Regions from separate parts of the Geodermatophilus sp. SYSU D01036 genome, predicted to be linked through region 2. Evidence: riboswitches for the same ligand, from Rfam matches in the RefSeq annotation. Region 2 holds a riboswitch; the other holds the start of a gene.
What was found. Region 2 has a riboswitch for S-adenosylmethionine ahead of ACI8AR_RS14265 (bifunctional o-acetylhomoserine/o-acetylserine sulfhydrylase). Riboswitches for the same ligand answer to the same signal wherever they lie in the genome.
Positions count from the first base shown of each region.

Region 1: another riboswitch for S-adenosylmethionine. It lies ahead of thrC (threonine synthase); the one in region 2 lies ahead of ACI8AR_RS14265 (bifunctional o-acetylhomoserine/o-acetylserine sulfhydrylase).

Region 1 covers NZ_JBJGZJ010000037.1:8,256-16,314, reverse strand. Annotated here, with positions in the region: gene ACI8AR_RS22450 (hypothetical protein) at 1-290, opposite strand, end outside; gene ACI8AR_RS22445 (cold-shock protein) at 368-568, opposite strand; gene thrC (threonine synthase) at 785-2,086, opposite strand; SAM riboswitch class I at 2,099-2,222, opposite strand; gene ACI8AR_RS22435 (HAD family hydrolase) at 2,284-3,111, shown strand; gene ACI8AR_RS22430 (ABC transporter permease) at 3,101-3,973, opposite strand; gene ACI8AR_RS22425 (alpha/beta fold hydrolase) at 3,970-6,909, opposite strand; gene ACI8AR_RS22420 (LytR C-terminal domain-containing protein) at 6,999-8,059, opposite strand, start outside.
Region 2 covers NZ_JBJGZJ010000013.1:43,651-51,709, forward strand. Annotated here, with positions in the region: gene metX (homoserine O-acetyltransferase MetX) at 1-225, opposite strand, end outside; gene ACI8AR_RS14265 (bifunctional o-acetylhomoserine/o-acetylserine sulfhydrylase) at 236-1,528, opposite strand; SAM riboswitch class IV at 1,573-1,689, opposite strand; gene ACI8AR_RS14270 (NAD(P)H-dependent flavin oxidoreductase) at 1,713-2,753, opposite strand; gene ACI8AR_RS14275 (acetyl/propionyl/methylcrotonyl-CoA carboxylase subunit alpha) at 2,778-4,742, opposite strand; gene ACI8AR_RS14280 (carboxyl transferase domain-containing protein) at 4,751-6,331, opposite strand; gene ACI8AR_RS14285 (hypothetical protein) at 6,403-6,903, opposite strand; gene ACI8AR_RS14290 (mechanosensitive ion channel family protein) at 6,900-7,790, opposite strand; gene ACI8AR_RS14295 (thioesterase family protein) at 7,862-8,059, opposite strand, start outside.

The DNA.
Region 1 (8,059 bases), on a different contig from region 2:
AGCCCGGGCGCCGGCCAGGCCCACGGCAGGACCGCCCAGCACGCGGTGCCCGCCAGCCAGTACGCGAGCCGGCCTGGCCGCCGCGGCCCGACGGTGCGCGCCACCACCACGACGACGAGCAGCGCGAGCACCCGGGTCGCCACGGGGACCGCGGGCGACGGGCCGGTCCAGCGGCCGGCGGCGTCCTGGCCGCCGCTGCGCACCCCCGCGACGTGGAGGACCCCGGAGACCGCCGCCAGCAGGACGAGGACCACGGCGTGGGCGGCCGGCAGCGACGGCGCCCGGCTCACCGGCGGCGGCCCGGGAACGGCTGCGGCCCGGCTCCCGCGGAGGGAGCCGGGCCGCAGCACGGGGGTACGGAGGGGGCTCAGGCGACGCGGACGCCGTCGGCCTGGGGGCCCTTCTCACCCTGGACGACCTCGAAGGTCACCCGCTGGCCCTCGTCGAGGCTCTTGTAGCCGTCCATCTGGATGGCCGAGTAGTGGACGAAGACGTCCTGGCCGCCGTCGACGGCGATGAAGCCGAAGCCCTTCTCGGCGTTGAACCACTTCACGGTGCCCTGTGCCACGTGCGCTCCCACGGTCGTGCGTGCGGACGGCCCCCGTGATCCGGGGACCGGGATCCAGCTCTTCCGCCCGTCGGACACGTGCGTGGAACTGACCGCGCGAGACGGTACAACAGGCACGCCGCCGTGGGGAGATCCTGGACACACGACTCGGGGACGATCGGGCGGGATGTCACCCGCCGGATCGACGCCGGCGAGCCTACGCCCCCCGCCGGGGGCTCAGCCGATGAGCCCCGCGGACCGGACCGACCGCAGCGACGGCTCCACGCGGTGCGTCGGGCCGACCACCGGCAGCAGCGGGTCGAGGGTCTTGAGGCCCTCGCCGGTGTTGAGGACGACGGTCTCCCGGCTCGGGTCCAGCCGCCCGTCCTCGACCAGCTGCCGCAGCACCGCCACGGTCACGCCCCCGGCGGTCTCGGCGAAGACGCCGGTGGTGCGGGCGAGGTCGCGGATGCCCTGGACGATCTGCTCGTCGCCGACCCGGCCGACGGCGCCGCCGGTGCGGCGGATCGCGTCGAGCGCGTACGGGCCGTCGGCCGGGTTGCCGATGTTCAGCGACTTCGCGATCCCGGTGGGCTTGACCGGCTTGACGACGTCCCAGCCGTTGTCGAAGGCGGTGGCGATCGGGTCGCAGCCGGCGGACTGGGCGCCGAAGACCCGCCACTCGGTGTCCGCGACGATCCCGGCCCTGACCAGCTCCCGCCAGGCCTTGTCCACCTTGGTGAGCAGCGAGCCCGAGGCCATGGGGATGACCACCTGGGCCGGGATCCGCCAGCCGAGCTGCTCGGCGATCTCGTAGCCCATCGTCTTGGAGCCCTCGGCGTAGTAGGGCCGCACGTTCTGGTTGACGAAGGCGGTGTCCTCGAACTCGTCGGTCTCGGCGAGCTCGCTGGTCAGCCGGTTGACGTCGTCGTAGGAGCCGTCGACGGCGACCAGCGTCTGGCCGTAGACCGCCGACTGCACGACCTTGCCCGGCTCCAGGTCGGACGGGATGAACACGAACGACGGCAGGCCGGCGCGGGCGGCGTGCGCGGCCACCGAGTTGGCCAGGTTGCCCGTCGAGGCCGCGGCGATCTTGCGGTAGCCCAGCCCCTTCGCGGCGGTGGCCGCGAGGCTCACCACGCGGTCCTTGAACGAGTGGGTGGGGTTGGCCGAGTCGTCCTTGACCCACAGCCCGCCGGTGATGCCGAGCTCGGCGGCGAGCCGGTCGGCGCGGACCAGCGGGGTCATGCCCGGGTCGAGGGAGACGCGGTCGGCCGGGTCCTGGCCCACCGGCAGCAGCGCGGCGTAGCGCCAGATGTTCTGCGGGCCGGCCTCGATCTGCTCGCGGGTGACCTGCCGCATGAGCTCGGGGTCGTAGTCGACCTCGAGCGGGCCGAAGCACTGGGCGCAGGCGTGCTCGGCGATGAGGCCGAAGGTGGCGCCGCAGTTGCGACAGACGAGGCCGCGGGCGGGGCTGGGCGGAACGGGGCCGCCGGCAGCGGAGTCGGCCTGCAGAGAACCGGGAGCGGTCAGGGTCATGCGACGACTACCTCCTCATCTTCCCCGCGTCGGGCCGTCGAGCCGCGCGGGACGGAATTGGCACCTCTCGCCGCTGTCGCGAGCGCGGTTGCCGGGGCTTCACCGGGCCGTGTCCCTCTGCCCCTCTGGATGAGTGGAACGGGCCCGACTCTACCCGGCTGCGGGGACCGCCCCCGGCCCCGGCCATGCTGGGCGCCGTGGCTGTGCGCATCGTCTACACCGACCTCGACGGCACGATGGTCGGACCGCGGGGGTCGTTCTGGCACGCCGCCGACGGCTCCCCCACCGCCGAGCCCGCCGCGGCCCTGCTGGAGCTGCACACCGCCGGGGTCGCGCTGGTGATCGTCAGCGGGCGCACCGCCGACCAGGTCACCGAGGCGGGGCGGATCTTCGCCGCCGACGGCGCGATCGCCGAGCTGGGCTCGCTGGTGACGTGGAAGGGCGGCCGGGAGCGGCACGAGCTGACCGGCGAGCTGCCCGCCGAGTACGCCGGCCGCACGCCGATGGACGTGATGGCCGAGCTCGGCGTGGTCGACGCGCTGTGCGCCGCCCACGCCGGCCGGCTGGAGTGGCACGCGCCCTGGCACACCACGCACGACGGCGACGCGCTGCTGCGCGGGTTCGTCGACCCGCTCGCCGTCGATGCGTGGCTGACCGAGCGGGGCCTCGGCTGGCTGACGCTCAAGGACAACGGCGCGATCCCCGCCTCGGCGCGGCTGCGGCTGGCGCCGGAGGGGCAGCTGGCGCGGGTCTACCACCTGATGCCGCGCGGCATCTCCAAGGGCGCGGCGATCGCCTGGGACCTCGAGCGGCGCGGCGTCGACCCCGCGGACGCCGTCGCGATCGGCGACAGCGCGAGCGACCTGGAGATGGCGCCCGCCGTCGGCCGGCTGTGGATCACCGCCAACGGCGCGGAGGTCGAGGGCATGGCCGGGCTGCTGGGGGCCGTCCCCAACGTGTCGGTGACCGCCGAGCCGATGGGCGTCGGCTGGGCCGAGGCGGTCCGGGCCTCGATCAGCTCGTGACGTCGCGCCGGGCGAAGTGGCGGAAGCCCAGTGCGGTGAAGACCGCGGCGTAGACCAGCGACTGGACGACGCCGCGGAACAGGTCCGAGGAGTCGACCGGCGTCTGCAGCAGGTCGGTCCAGGCGAACTCCTCCGCGGTGGGGAACCAGTCGCGGATGGCCCCGAGCTGCTCGACCTGGTCGAGGATCGCGAACACGACCGTCGTGAACACCGCCCCGCCGACGGCGGCCAGCGGCGCGTCCGTGATCGTCGACAGCCAGAACGCCAGCGTGCCGACGACGAGCAGGTGCACGGCGAGGTAGCCGAGCATCCCGGCCAGCCGGAGGAACCCCTCGCCCTGCGACAGGGTCACCCCGACCGGCGTCCGGATCTCGCCGAACCCGAACGCCAGGCCGCCGGCGACCACCGCGACGACGGCGAGGGTGAGCAGCGCGCCCACCGACTGGACCAGCGCCGCGAGCCACTTCTGCCGGAGCAGCCGCATCCGGGGCACCGGCGTGGCCAGCGTGTAGCGCAGCGAGCCCCACTGCGCCTCGCTGGCCACCGTGTCACCGAAGAACAGCGCGTAGACCACGACGAGGAAGAACGTCGTCGTCGCGAACAGCACGAACAGGGTGAAGTTCAGCCCGCTCGCGGTGGCGACGTCGACGAGGTTGATCCGGCTGTTGGTCTGCGCGTCCTCGCTCGCCCCCAGCTGCAGCGCGGCGATGAGGACCAGCGGCAGGGCCACCATCGCCGCGAAGACGCCGATCGTGCGGCGCCGCTTGAACTGCCGGCGCAGCTCGACCGACAGCCGCAGCGTCCGCTCGGGCCGGTAGCCGGCGACGGCGCCGGTGGGCTGGACGTGCTCGGTCGCGGTCACGACTCCCCCACGAGTGCCAGGAACGCGTCCTCCAGGCGGCGGCGCGGCGTGAACTGGTCGACGGCGACGCCCGCGGCCACCAGCGCCTGCAGCGCCGTCGCCCGCGAGGTCTCCGGGCCGAGGTCGGCGACCAGCCCCTCGTCGGTGCGCTCGACGGCGACGCCGGGCAGCGCCGACAGGACGGCGGCCGCGCGGTCGGCGTCGGCGTCGGCGGCGAGGCCGACCAGCACCGCACCGCCGGTGCCGACGATCTCCTCGACCGTCCCCTGCGCGATCTTCTGCCCCTTCGCCATGACCACCACGTGGGTGCAGGTCTGCTCGATCTCGCTCAGCAGGTGGCTGGAGACGATGACCGTGCGGCCGGTGGCGGCGTAGTCGCGGAGCACCTCGCGCATGGCGTGGATCTGCGGCGGGTCCAGCCCGTTGGTCGGCTCGTCGAGGACCAGCAGGTCGGGCAGGCCGAGCATGGCCTGGGCGATCGCCACCCGCTGCCGCATGCCCTGGCTGTAGCGGCGCACCGGCCGGTCGATGGCGGCGCCGAGGCCGGCGACCGCGATCGCCTCCTCCATGTGCGCGTCCTCGGCCGGGCGGCCGGTGGCGGCCCAGTACAGGCGCAGGTTGTCGCGGCCGGACAGGTGCGGCTGCAGGCCGGTGCCCTCGACGAACGAGCCCAGCCGGGACAGCACCGGCGCGCCGGGGCGGACCGCGTGGCCGAACACCGTGATCCGCCCGGAGTTCGGCCGGATCAGCCCCATGAGCATGCGCAGCGACGTCGTCTTGCCCGCGCCGTTGGGGCCGAGCAGGCCGAGCACCTGGCCGCGGCGGACCTCGAAGGACAGGTCGCGGACGGCGACGAAGCCGTCCTTGTAGGCCTTGGTGATCCCCTCGAAGCGCAGCGGCACGTCCTCGCCGTCGGGCTCCACCTCCGAGGTGACCCGGCGCCGGCGGCGGCCCCACAGCACCGCGGTGAGCCAGCCGAGCAGGCCGAGGGCGGCGACGGCGCCGAGCAGCCACCACCAGCGGGAGGTGCCGCCGTCGGCCTGCGGCTGCCCCTCGACGGTGGGCACGGCCAGCGCGGTGCCGCCGTTGCCGGCCCCGGCGAGGGCGACGGAGTAGACGGTGGCCTCGGCCGGCAGCGCGAAAGCCTGGTCGGTCGAGGAGACGACGACGCGCATCGTGTGCCCGGCCTCGAAGCGGTGCACGATGCCCGGCAGCGTCACGGCGACCTCGGTGGGCGCGGCCGGGTCCACCGACAGGCCGGTGAGCGCCAGCGGGGCGACCAGCCCGCCGGGCAGCGTCTGGGCGCCGTCGGGGCCGACGTCGTAGAGCTTGGCGAACAGCGTGGCGCTGCCGGTGGGCGAGGCGACGGCGAGTTCGACGGTCGGCGCGCCGACCACCTCGACCGCCTCGTCGAGCGGCTCGCTGGCGAACGCCGCGAACTGGCCGGGGATCTCCACGGCCTGGCCGCCGAGCGCCGAGGCCAGCGCGCCCAGGCCCGGGACGGTGGTGATCGCGGCCGGGGTGCCGCCGGCGGGCGTGACCACCGGCTGCGTGCCGCCGTCGAGCGCGACGCTCTCCCGCTGCGCCGGCTCCCCGCCGTCGAGGCCCGGGTAGGCGCCGGCGAGCACGCTCTGGGTGCCGCCCTGCACGCTGCCCAGCCCGCTGCCCAGGCCGGTGGGCGCGGGGAACTCGAAGCCGGTGCCGGGGTCCTCGCCGCGGGCCGGGTCGTCCTCGTCGCGCAGGTACCAGTCGAACCAGCCGGCGACCTGGTCGCGCAGCTCGGCGGTCTCCCGCTCCGAGGCCTGGGAGTCGTGGCCGCCGGCGTACCAGACGACCTTGACCGGGGTGCCGTTCGCGGCGATGCCGCGGGCGTTGGCGTCGGCCTGGCCCAGGCCGAACAGGGAGTCCTCGGTGCCCTGGACCAGCAGGGTGGGCGCGGTGATGCGGTCGAGCACCGCGGCCGGGCTGCTGCGGTCGAGCACCGCGGCCACCTCGGGCGTGAGCGTGCCCGAGGCCGCGGCGGACTGGTAGGCGGCGCAGATGTCGGCGCGGAACCGGCCGCAGGTCAGCGCCTGCTCCACCACGGCGGGGTCCACCGACGCCGGGTCGAACGGCAGGCGGGGCGCGGCGTCGCCGGAGACGGGTGCCGCGTCGCCGGTGTCACCGGAGTCCTCGCCGGAGTCCTCGCCGTCCTCGGCCTCGGCCGCTCCCCCGCCGCCGAGCGCGTCCAGCAGCCCGCCGGTGGGCACCGCGCCCACGCCGAAGAACAGCCCCGACCACAGCCGCTTGTAGACGCCGGCGTCGGCGGTCTGCGGCGTGGCGGCGACCGTCGGCGCGTCGGCGGCGCCGGTCTGGGAGGGGAAGAGCGCGGCGGTCAGCGAGTTCCAGGTGATCTGCGGCGCGATGGCGTCGACCCGGTCGTCGTAGGCGGCGCCGAGCAGCGACAGCGCCCCGCCGTAGGAGGCGCCGGCCACGCCCACCCGCGGGTCGCCGTCGCCGTCGAGGAGGACGTCGTCGCGGTCGGCGAGCAGGTCGAGCAGCGTGGACAGGTCGGCGACCTCGTAGCGCGGGTCGTCCAGGCCGATCTGGCCGGTGCTCTCGCCGAACCCGCGCGCGGAGTACGCGAGGACGACGTAGCCGCGGCCCGCGAGGTCCCGGGCGTCGTCGGCGACCGACCGCTTGCTGCCGCCGAAGCCGTGCGCGAGGACCACGGCCGGCGCCGGGTCGTCGGCGGTGGCCGAGGCCGGGAGGTAGAGCGTGGTGTCCAGCTCGACGGCGTCGGCGCCCGAGCCGGAGGGGACCCGCGCGTCCTCGGTGCGGACGTCCTCGGCGGCGGCCGCCGGGGTGGGCAGCGCGCCGACGAGGGTGCCGGTGAGCAGGAGGGCGAGCAGGGCGACGGCCACCGCGCGGGCGCCGGAGCGCGGGCGGGGTGTCACGGGCCCGCGGAACGGACGCACGCTGCGGCCAACGGACGGTGCCGCGCCGGGGTTCCGCAGGTGTCGGGACGGGGCGCGACCGGGGACGGTCAGGGCTGGAACCCGCCGGTGACGACGACGACCAGGCCCGGGTCGGCCACGCCCGGCACCTCGAAGAACCGCATCGCGGGCCCGGTGGTGATGCCCGGGAAGGCGTCCATGAGCTGCTGGGCGGACTGGCGCTGCGCCTCGTCGCCCTCGTCGAAGAAGACGGTGGTGGCGGCGACGTCCCCGCCCTCGTAGGTCCCGACGCCGGCCGTCGTCCAGCCCTGGGCGGCGAGCGCGGCGGCGACGTCGGCGGCCAGCCCGCCGGTCTGCGTGGCGTTGAGGACGGTCACCGGCACCCGCACCGGCGTGCTCGGCGCCTCCTCGACCGGGGGCAGCGGCTCGGCCGACAACGGGGGCAGCGGGCCCGACGACGGCGCCACCGACGCCGAGGCCGAGGGCTCGCTCGTGGGCGTCGCCGCCGAGCCGGCCTCCTGCGCCGCCGGGGAGGCGAAGCTGTAGACGCCGAGCACGACCAGCGCGACGACGACGACCGCCAGCAGCGCGACGCCGGTGCGCCGGCGCGGCGGCGCGTCCGCGCCGTCGGCGGCGCGCAGCGCGGCGCGGGAGACCCCGGCCCGGCGCGCGGCCTTGCGGCGCTCGGTCTCCATGGCCTGCCGCTCGGCCTCCTTCGCCTGGCGCTCGGCGCGCATCGCGGCGCGGTTGCCCACGACGCCGGTGCCGCCGGTCGGCGGGCCGGTGTCCGGCTCGGCGTCGCGGTCCCGCTGCGCGCGGTCGCGGCGGCCGGCGACCTCGCGGTCGGGGATCGCCTCGGTCAGCGGCGCGGCGGGGGCGCGGTCCCGGGTCCGGTCGCGGGACACCTCCCGCTCGGGGATCGCCTCGGTCGCCGGGGCGGGCGCCCCGGACGCCGCGCGGTCGCGGGACACCTCGCGGTCGGGGATCGCCTCGGTGGGCGGGGCGGCCGGCGTCGCGGTGCCCGCCCCGGAGGGGCTGGTCCAGTCGCGGTAGCCGTTCCCGGCGGGGGCCGCGTCGCCCGGGGTCCGGCTCGCATCCCGGGGCTGCGCGGGTTCCGCCGCGGGCGGGGTCTGCGTCCGTCCGCGGGCGG
Region 2 (8,059 bases):
GACGTGGCTGTCGCCGGTGAGCGCGTGCTCGACCAGCACCGCGTTGCCGCCGTCGGGGGCGAGCGTGCCCCAGGTCTCGTAGGCCACCCGGACGCCGGGCAGCACCCCGCCGCGTTCGAGCCGGACCGGTCCGTCCAGGTCGAGGAACAGCCGGTCCCCGGCGGGGTCGCCGTCGCGCCACCCGCCGGTGCGCGGCGGGGTGCGGGACCCCGGGAGGTCCCGCACCCCGCCCACGTCAGGCGCCCTTCGCGGCGCGGAACCCGGCCTCGAGGTCGGCGAGGATGTCCTCGATCCCCTCCAGGCCGGCGGCCAGGCGCACCAGGCCGGGGGTGACGCCGGTGGTCCGCTGCTCCTCCGGCGTCAGCTGCGAGTGCGTCGTCGAGGCCGGGTGGATGACCAGGCTGCGGACGTCGCCGATGTTGGCCACGTGGCTGTGCAGCTCCAGCGCCTCGACGAAGCGCTTGCCCGCCTCGACGCCGCCGCGGATCTCGAACGCCAGCACCGCGCCGGCGCCGCGCGGGGCGTAGCGCTGCTGGGCGGCGTGCCACGGCGAGGACGGCAGGCCGGCGTAGTGCACCGACTCCACCTCGTCGTGCGCCTCGAGGAACTCGGCCACCCGCTGGGCGTTGGCCACGTGCCGCTCCATGCGCAGCGACAGCGTCTCGATGCCCTGCACGACCAGCCAGGCGTTGAACGGGCTGATCGCCGGGCCGAGGTCGCGCAGCAGCTGCACCCGGGCCTTGAGCGCGTAGGCCGGCGCGCCGAGGTCGGCGTAGACGACGCCGTGGTAGGTCGGGTCCGGCGTGGTGAAGCCGGGGAACCGGCCGCGGGTCCAGTCGAAGTTGCCGCCGTCGACGATGACCCCGGCGATCGCGGTGCCGTGGCCGCCGAGGTACTTGGTGGCCGAGTGGACGACGACGTCGGCGCCGTGCTCGAGCGGGCGCACGAGGTACGGCGTGGCGATGGTGTTGTCGACGATCAGTGGCACCCCGTTGCGGTGCGCCACCTCCGACACCGCGGAGATGTCGAGGACGTCGCCCTTCGGGTTGCCGATCGACTCCCCGTAGAACGCCTTGGTGTTCTCGCGGACCAGCGACTGCCAGTTCTCCGGGTCGTCGGGGTCCTCGACGAAGGACACCTCGACGCCGAGCTTGGGCAGCGAGTGGTGCAGCAGGTTGTACGTGCCGCCGTACAGCGACGCCGAGGCGACGACGTGGCTGCCGGCCTCGGCGACGTTGAGGATCGCCAGGGTCTCGGCGGCCTGGCCGCTGGCCACCGCGAGCGCGGCGACGCCGCCCTCGAGGGAGGCCACCCGCTGCTCGAGCGCGTCCTGCGTCGGGTTCATGATCCGCGTGTAGATGTTGCCCATCTCGGCCAGCGCGAACAGGTCGGCGGCGTGCTGGGCGTCGCGGAACTGGTAGCTGGTCGTGGCGTAGATCGGCAGGGCGCGGGCCCCGGTGGTGGGGTCGGGGCTGGTCCCGGCGTGGATCTGCCGGGTCTCGAAGCTCCAGCTCTGCTGGTCGGGCACGGCGCCGTCTCCTCTCGCTCGCGGAGACCCCGCGGCGCACGGAGGGCTCCGTCTTGCCGCGCGGCGGGCGCCGCGCGGCCGGCTCTTCCCCTGGGAGCACCTCGGACGGAGGAGAGGTTGCCGGGCAGCCAGCCAGGTACTTGTCGCTGCCTCTCGTGAGCCTGCGCGGAACCCTAGCGCCCGGTCAGGAGGCGCCGGGCCGGGGGGAGGCGAGGGCGGCCGCGGCGCCGTCGGCGAGACGGGCGACGAGCTCGCCGGCGGGCAGCGCCTCGGCCAGCGCGTACGCCTGCCCGGCCCACATGCTGACCGCCTCCGGGTCGCCGGCCTGCCGCGCCGCTGCGCGCAGCGGCGTCGTCAGGTGGTGGACCTGCGGGTAGGCGGCCGGGGCCGCGGCGGTGTGCTCGGCGAGGAAGCGGTTGACCAGCCCGCGGGCGCGCCGGCCGCTGAACGCGCGGGTGAGCGCCGTCGGCCGGCCGCCGCCCAGGGCCGCCCGGTGCGCGGCGCCGGTGCCCGCCTCGGGGCACAGCAGGAACGCCGTGCCCAGCTGCGCGGCCTCCGCCCCGGCGACGAGCACCGCGGCCACCGCGGGGCCGTCGACGATCCCGCCGGCGGCGACCATCGGCAGGTCCACCGCCCGGGCGACCAGCCGCAGCAGCGGCAGCAGCCCGTACTCGCCCGCCCCGTCCTCGTCGCGGAGGCCGCCGCGGTGTCCGCCGGCCTCGACGCCCTGCACCACCAGCGCGTCGGCGCCGGCGTCGCGGGCGGCCACGGCGTCCTCCGGCGAGGTGACGGTGACCAGCACGGTGGCGCCGACGTCGTGCAGCGCGGCGACCATGTCCGGCCGCGGCAGGCCGAAGGTGAACGACACCACCGGCACCCGCTCCTCGGCGAGGACCGCGACCTTGGCCTCCCACGCGTCGTCGTCGGCGCGGGGCTCGCCGAGGTCCACGCCCCACCGCCGCGCCTCGGGCCGGAGCCGCTCGGCGTAGCGGCGCAGGGCGCCCTCGTCGGCGGGCGGCCCGGGGACGAAGACGTTGACGCCGAACCGCTCCCGGGTCCGCGCCCGGACGGCGCGGACCTCCTCGCGCACCGCCTCCGGCGTCCGGTAGCCGGCGGCGAGGAAGCCCAGGCCGCCGGCCCCGGACACCGCCGCGGCCAGCTCCACCGTCGACGGCCCGCCGGCCATCGGCGCCTGCACGACCGGTCGACGCAGCCCCAGCACCATGCCGGGCATCCTGCGCCCCGCGGCTCAGGCGGGGGTCAGCCGGGCCAGCACCTGGTCCAGCGCCACGCGGTCGCCGGGGGCGACGAGCAGGTCGACGACGCCGTCGGCCGGGGCGCGCAGCGTGTGCTCCATCTTCATCGCCTCGACGACGACCACCGGGTCGCCCGCGCCGACCGCCTGACCGTGGGACGCCGGGGTGGCGATCACCGTGCCGGGCATCGGGCTGGTCAGCTCGGGGGCGTGCGCGGCGGCGTCCGGCCGCAGCACCAGCCGCCGGGCCCGCCGCAGTGCCCAGTCGGCGCCGCCGGCGTGCACGAACAGCGCGTCCCCGTCCTCGGCCACCCGGCAGTGCGACCGCACGCCGTCGCGGACCAGCGCCAGGCCGCCGTCCTCGGGTGCGCAGCTCAGCGGGCCGGCGTCGGCGCCGTCGAGGCCGGCCCGCGCGGCGGCGGGCGTGCCGCTGAGCGTCACCGTCCGCTGCCGCCCGCCGGTCTCCAGCCGGACGACGAACGGGGCCGACGGCGCGCCGGCGCGGAAGCCGGTGGGCGCGCTCCACGGGTCGGCCGGGTCGGCGGCGGCCCAGGCGGTCAGCCACACGTGCGCGGCGGCGGCGAGGACGGCGTCGTCGGGGACGGCGGGCGGCTCCCACGCGGCGGCGAACCGGTCGAGCAGCGCGGTGTCCAGGTCACCGGTCCGCACCGCGGGCTCGGCGAGCAGGGACCGCACGAACCCGACGTTGGTGGTCACGCCGAGCACCGCGGTCTCCGCGAGCGCCCGGTCCAGCGCGGCCAGCGCGGTGGCGCGGTCGGGGCCGGCGGCGACCACCTTGGCGAGCATCGGGTCGTAGTCGGAGCCGACGACGGTGCCGGCGGCGATGCCGGAGTCCACGCGGGCGCCCTCGGGTTCGGCCAGGGCCAGCACCCGCCCGCCGGTGGGGAGGAAGCCGCGGGCGGGGTCCTCGGCGTAGACCCGCGCCTCGACCGCCCAGCCGGTCAGCGCGACGTCGTCCTGGGTGAAGGCGAGCGGCTCCCCCGCCGCCACCCGGAGCTGCTGCTCGACCAGGTCCAGGCCGGTGACCAGCTCGGTGACCGGGTGCTCGACCTGCAGCCGGGTGTTCATCTCCATGAAGAAGAACTCGTCGGGCCGGTCGGCCGAGACGATGAACTCCACGGTGCCCGCGCCGGTGTAGCCGACGCTGCGGGCGGTGGCGCAGGCGGCGGCGCCGATCCGCTCGCGGGTGGCGGCGTCCAGCAGCGGCGACGGCGCCTCCTCGACCACCTTCTGGTGCCGCCGCTGCAGGCTGCACTCGCGCTCGCCGAGGTGGACGACCGCGCCGTGCGCGTCGGCGAGCACCTGCACCTCGACGTGCCGCGGCCGCTGCACGAACCGCTCGAGGAACAGCGTGTCGTCGCCGAACGCCGCGCGGGCCTCCCGGCGGGCCGACGCCAGGGCCGCGGGCAGGCCGGCGGCGTCCTCGACCACCCGCATGCCCTTGCCGCCGCCGCCCGCCGAGGGCTTGACCAGCACCGGGAACCCGATGCCGGGGGCGGCGGCCACCAGGTCGGCGTCGGTGAGGCCGGGCTCGGCGACGCCGGGGACGACCGGCACCCCCGAGGCGACCACGGTCTTCTTGGCGGTGATCTTGTCGCCCATCACCCGGATCGCCTCGGCCGGCGGGCCGACGAACACCACGCCGGCGTCGGCCAACGCGGAAGCCAGGGCCGGGTTCTCCGAGAGGAAGCCGTAGCCGGGGTGCACGGCCTGCGCGCCGGTGGCGAGGCACGCCTCGACCACCCGCTCCACCGACAGGTAGCTCTCCGCGGCCGGGGCGGGGCCGAGCCGGTAGGCGACGTCGGCGGCGCGGACGTGCGGGGCGCCGGCGTCGGCGTCGCTGTAGACGGCGACCGAGCGGATGCCCAGCCGGCGCAGCGTCCGGACGACGCGGACGGCGATCTCGCCCCGGTTGGCGACGAGGACGGTGTCGAACACGCTGCTGCTCACATCCGGAAGACGCCGTAGGCGACGTCGTCGAGGGGGGCCTGCGCGCACGCGGACAGCGCCAGGCCGAGGACGGTGCGGGTGTCGGCGGGGTCGAGGACGCCGTCGTCCCACAGCCGCGCCGTCGAGTAGTAGGGGTTGCCCTGGGCCTCGTACTGGCCGCGGATCGGCGCCTTGAACGCCTCTTCCTCCTCCGGGGGCCAGTCGGTGCCGCGGGCGGCCAGCCCGTCCCGGCGGACGGTGGCCAGCACCGAGGCGGCCTGCTCGCCGCCCATCACCGAGATGCGGGCGTTGGGCCACATCCACAGGAAGCGGGGGGAGTAGGCCCGGCCGCACATCGAGTAGTTGCCGGCGCCGTAGGACCCGCCGATGACGACGGTCAGCTTCGGCACCCGGGCGCAGGCGACGGCGGTGACCATCTTGGCGCCGTGCTTGGCGATGCCGCCGGCCTCGTAGTCGCGGCCGACCATGAACCCGGTGATGTTCTGCAGGAACAGCAGCGGGATGCGCCGCTGGTCGCACAGCTGGACGAAGTGCGCGCCCTTGAGCGCGGACTCGCCGAACAGCACGCCGTTGTTGGCGACGATGCCCACCGGGTGCCCGTGCAGCCGGGCGAAGGTGGTCACCAGGGTGGGCCCGTAGAGGGCCTTGAACTCCTGGTGCTCGCCGCCGTCGACCAGCGTGGTGATGACGTCGCGGACGTCGTAGGGCGTGCGCGGGTCGACCGGCACCAGGTCGTAGAGGTCGGTCTGCGGGCGGACGGCGTCCCGCGGCGGGGCCACCTCCCAGGCCGGCGGCGCGGGCGGGGCCAGCGTGGAGACGATGCCCCGGACGATCTCCAGCGCGTGCTCGTCGTCGTCGGCCAGGTGGTCGGTCACGCCGGAGACGCGGCTGTGCAGGTCGCCGCCGCCGAGGTCCTCGGCGCTGACCACCTCGCCGGTGGCCGCCTTCACCAGCGGCGGCCCGCCCAGGAAGATCGTGCCCTGCTCGCGGACGATCACCGACTCGTCGGCCATCGCCGGCACGTACGCGCCGCCGGCGGTGCAGGAGCCGAGGACGGCGGCCACCTGCGGGATGCCGCGCGCGCTCAGCGTGGCCTGGTTGAAGAAGATCCGGCCGAAGTGCTCGCGGTCGGGGAACACCTCGTCCTGCATCGGCAGGAACGCGCCGCCGGAGTCGACGAGGTAGACGCACGGCAGCCGGTTCTGCAGCGCCACCTCCTGCGCGCGCAGGTGCTTCTTCACCGTCACCGGGTAGTAGGTGCCGCCCTTGACCGTGGCGTCGTTGGCGACGACGACGCACGGGCGGCCCGCGATGCGGCCGATGCCGGTGATGATCCCGGCGCCGGGGGAGTCGCCGTCGTACATGTCCTCGGCGGCCAGCGGCGAGAGCTCGAGGAACGGGCTGCCGGGGTCGAGCAGGTGCGCGACGCGGTCGCGGGGGAGCAGCTTGCCGCGCTCGACGTGCCGGGCACGGGCGGCCTCGGAACCCCCGAGCGCCCGCCGGGCGAGCCGCTCGCGCAGCTCGGCGACCAGGTCCTCGTGCCGGGCGCGCGACGACTCCGGCGCGGCCACCGCCATGTTGTGCCTCCTGTGTGGGATCTCCGCCCCCGACGTTAACGGCCGTTCACATGCGCTGTCCACGTGCCGCGTCAGGTGGTCGGGGTGCTGTCCGTCGTCGGCGGGGGCTCCTCGGCGGGGGACGGAGGCTGCTGCGTCGTCGGCGTCTCCGTCCCGGGCTCCGTCGTCCGCGGGGCGGTCGTCGTCGGCAGGGTCGGGGTCGCCGGCGCGGTGGTGGTGGGAGCCGACGGCGGCGCCGTCTCCTCCGGCTCCGTCGTCGGCTCGGGCTCGGGCCCGGTCGTCGTCGGCCCCGGCTCGGTGGTCGTCGGGGGTGCCGTGGTCTCGGGCGCGGGCGCCGGGGTGGTGACCTCGGTCGTGCCGCCCGCCGGGACGGTCGCCGGGTCCGGCGGCTTCACGTACAGGTAGAGCACGCCCAGGCCCACGAAGAGCGCGGCCAGCACCAGCGTGGAGGTGCGGGCCCGGCCGATGTGCCCGGGTGAGCGGCGGAAGACGTTCGACAGGCCGAAGCGGCCGCGGCCGGCGGGGTCGCCGCCGCCGGTCTCCTCGGGACGCGGGGCGCCGGGGACGGTCACTGCTGCGCCCCCTGCCGGGCCGGGGCGGGCGCCGGCGCGGGTGCCGGCTCGGGGGTCACGTTGAGGCCGGCGTGGCCGAAGGCCAGCACGATCCGGGCGCGCAGGTCGCGGCTCACCTCGAACTGCCGGCCGGGCAGCGTGCGGGCGACCACCCGCACGTTGACCTGCTCGAGGTCGATGCTCTCGACGCCCATCACGCTCGGCTCGTCGAGCAGCAGGCGGCGCAGGGTGTCGTCGGCGAAGGCCTGCCGGCCCACCTCGCGGAGGATCTCGTTGACCCGCGTGACGTCGGCCGTCGTCGGCACGGGGACGTCGACCACCGCGCGCGCCCAGTCGCGGGACAGGTTGACCACCTTGACGATCTGCCCGTTCGGGATGGTGACCACCTCGCCGTCGGCCGAGCGCAGCCGGGTGATCCGCAGCGTGACGTCCTCGACCGTGCCGTCGGCCGGGTCGCCGCCGCCGACCACCTGGATCGAGACGACGTCGCCGAAGCCGTACTGCCGCTCGGTGATGAGGAAGAACCCGGCCAGGACGTCGCCGACGATCCGCTGCGCGCCGAAGCCGAGCCCCACGCCGAGCACGGTGGCCGGGGCGACCAGGCCGGTGACCGGGACGCCGAGGCGGTCGAGCACGTAGAACGCCGCCACCGCGTAGACCATCACGATGAGCGTCCAGGTGACGACCTGGGTGAGCGAGTGCCGGTGCTTGGCCGCCTCGGAGCGGACCAGCACGTCCCCGCCGGTGGAGCGGGCGTCGATGCGGCTGGTGATCCGGTCGCCCACCCAGCTGACGAACCGGGCCACCAGGACCGAGCCCAGGACGATCAGCACGATCTCCAGGCCGCGGCCGGCCAGCCAGTCGAGCAGGTCGGTGAACGGTGCCATGCGGGATCCGGTCCTCCGGTGGCTCGTGGGGGGTCGGTGCCCATCCAACCCGGTGCGGCCGGGAGTTGCCGCTACCTCGGCTCGACGAACAGCGAGGCGACCGAGCGCCCGATCCGCCCCGTGGTGTCGTGCAGCTCGGCCGAGCACTGCCCGACGCCGCCGGGCCCGATCGTCGTCGTCGCGTCCATGCCCAGCCACTCGCCCGCCGGCTGCCGGAACAGCGCGACGACGAGGTCGACGTTGGCGAAGGTCGCCCGGTCCCAGGGGAG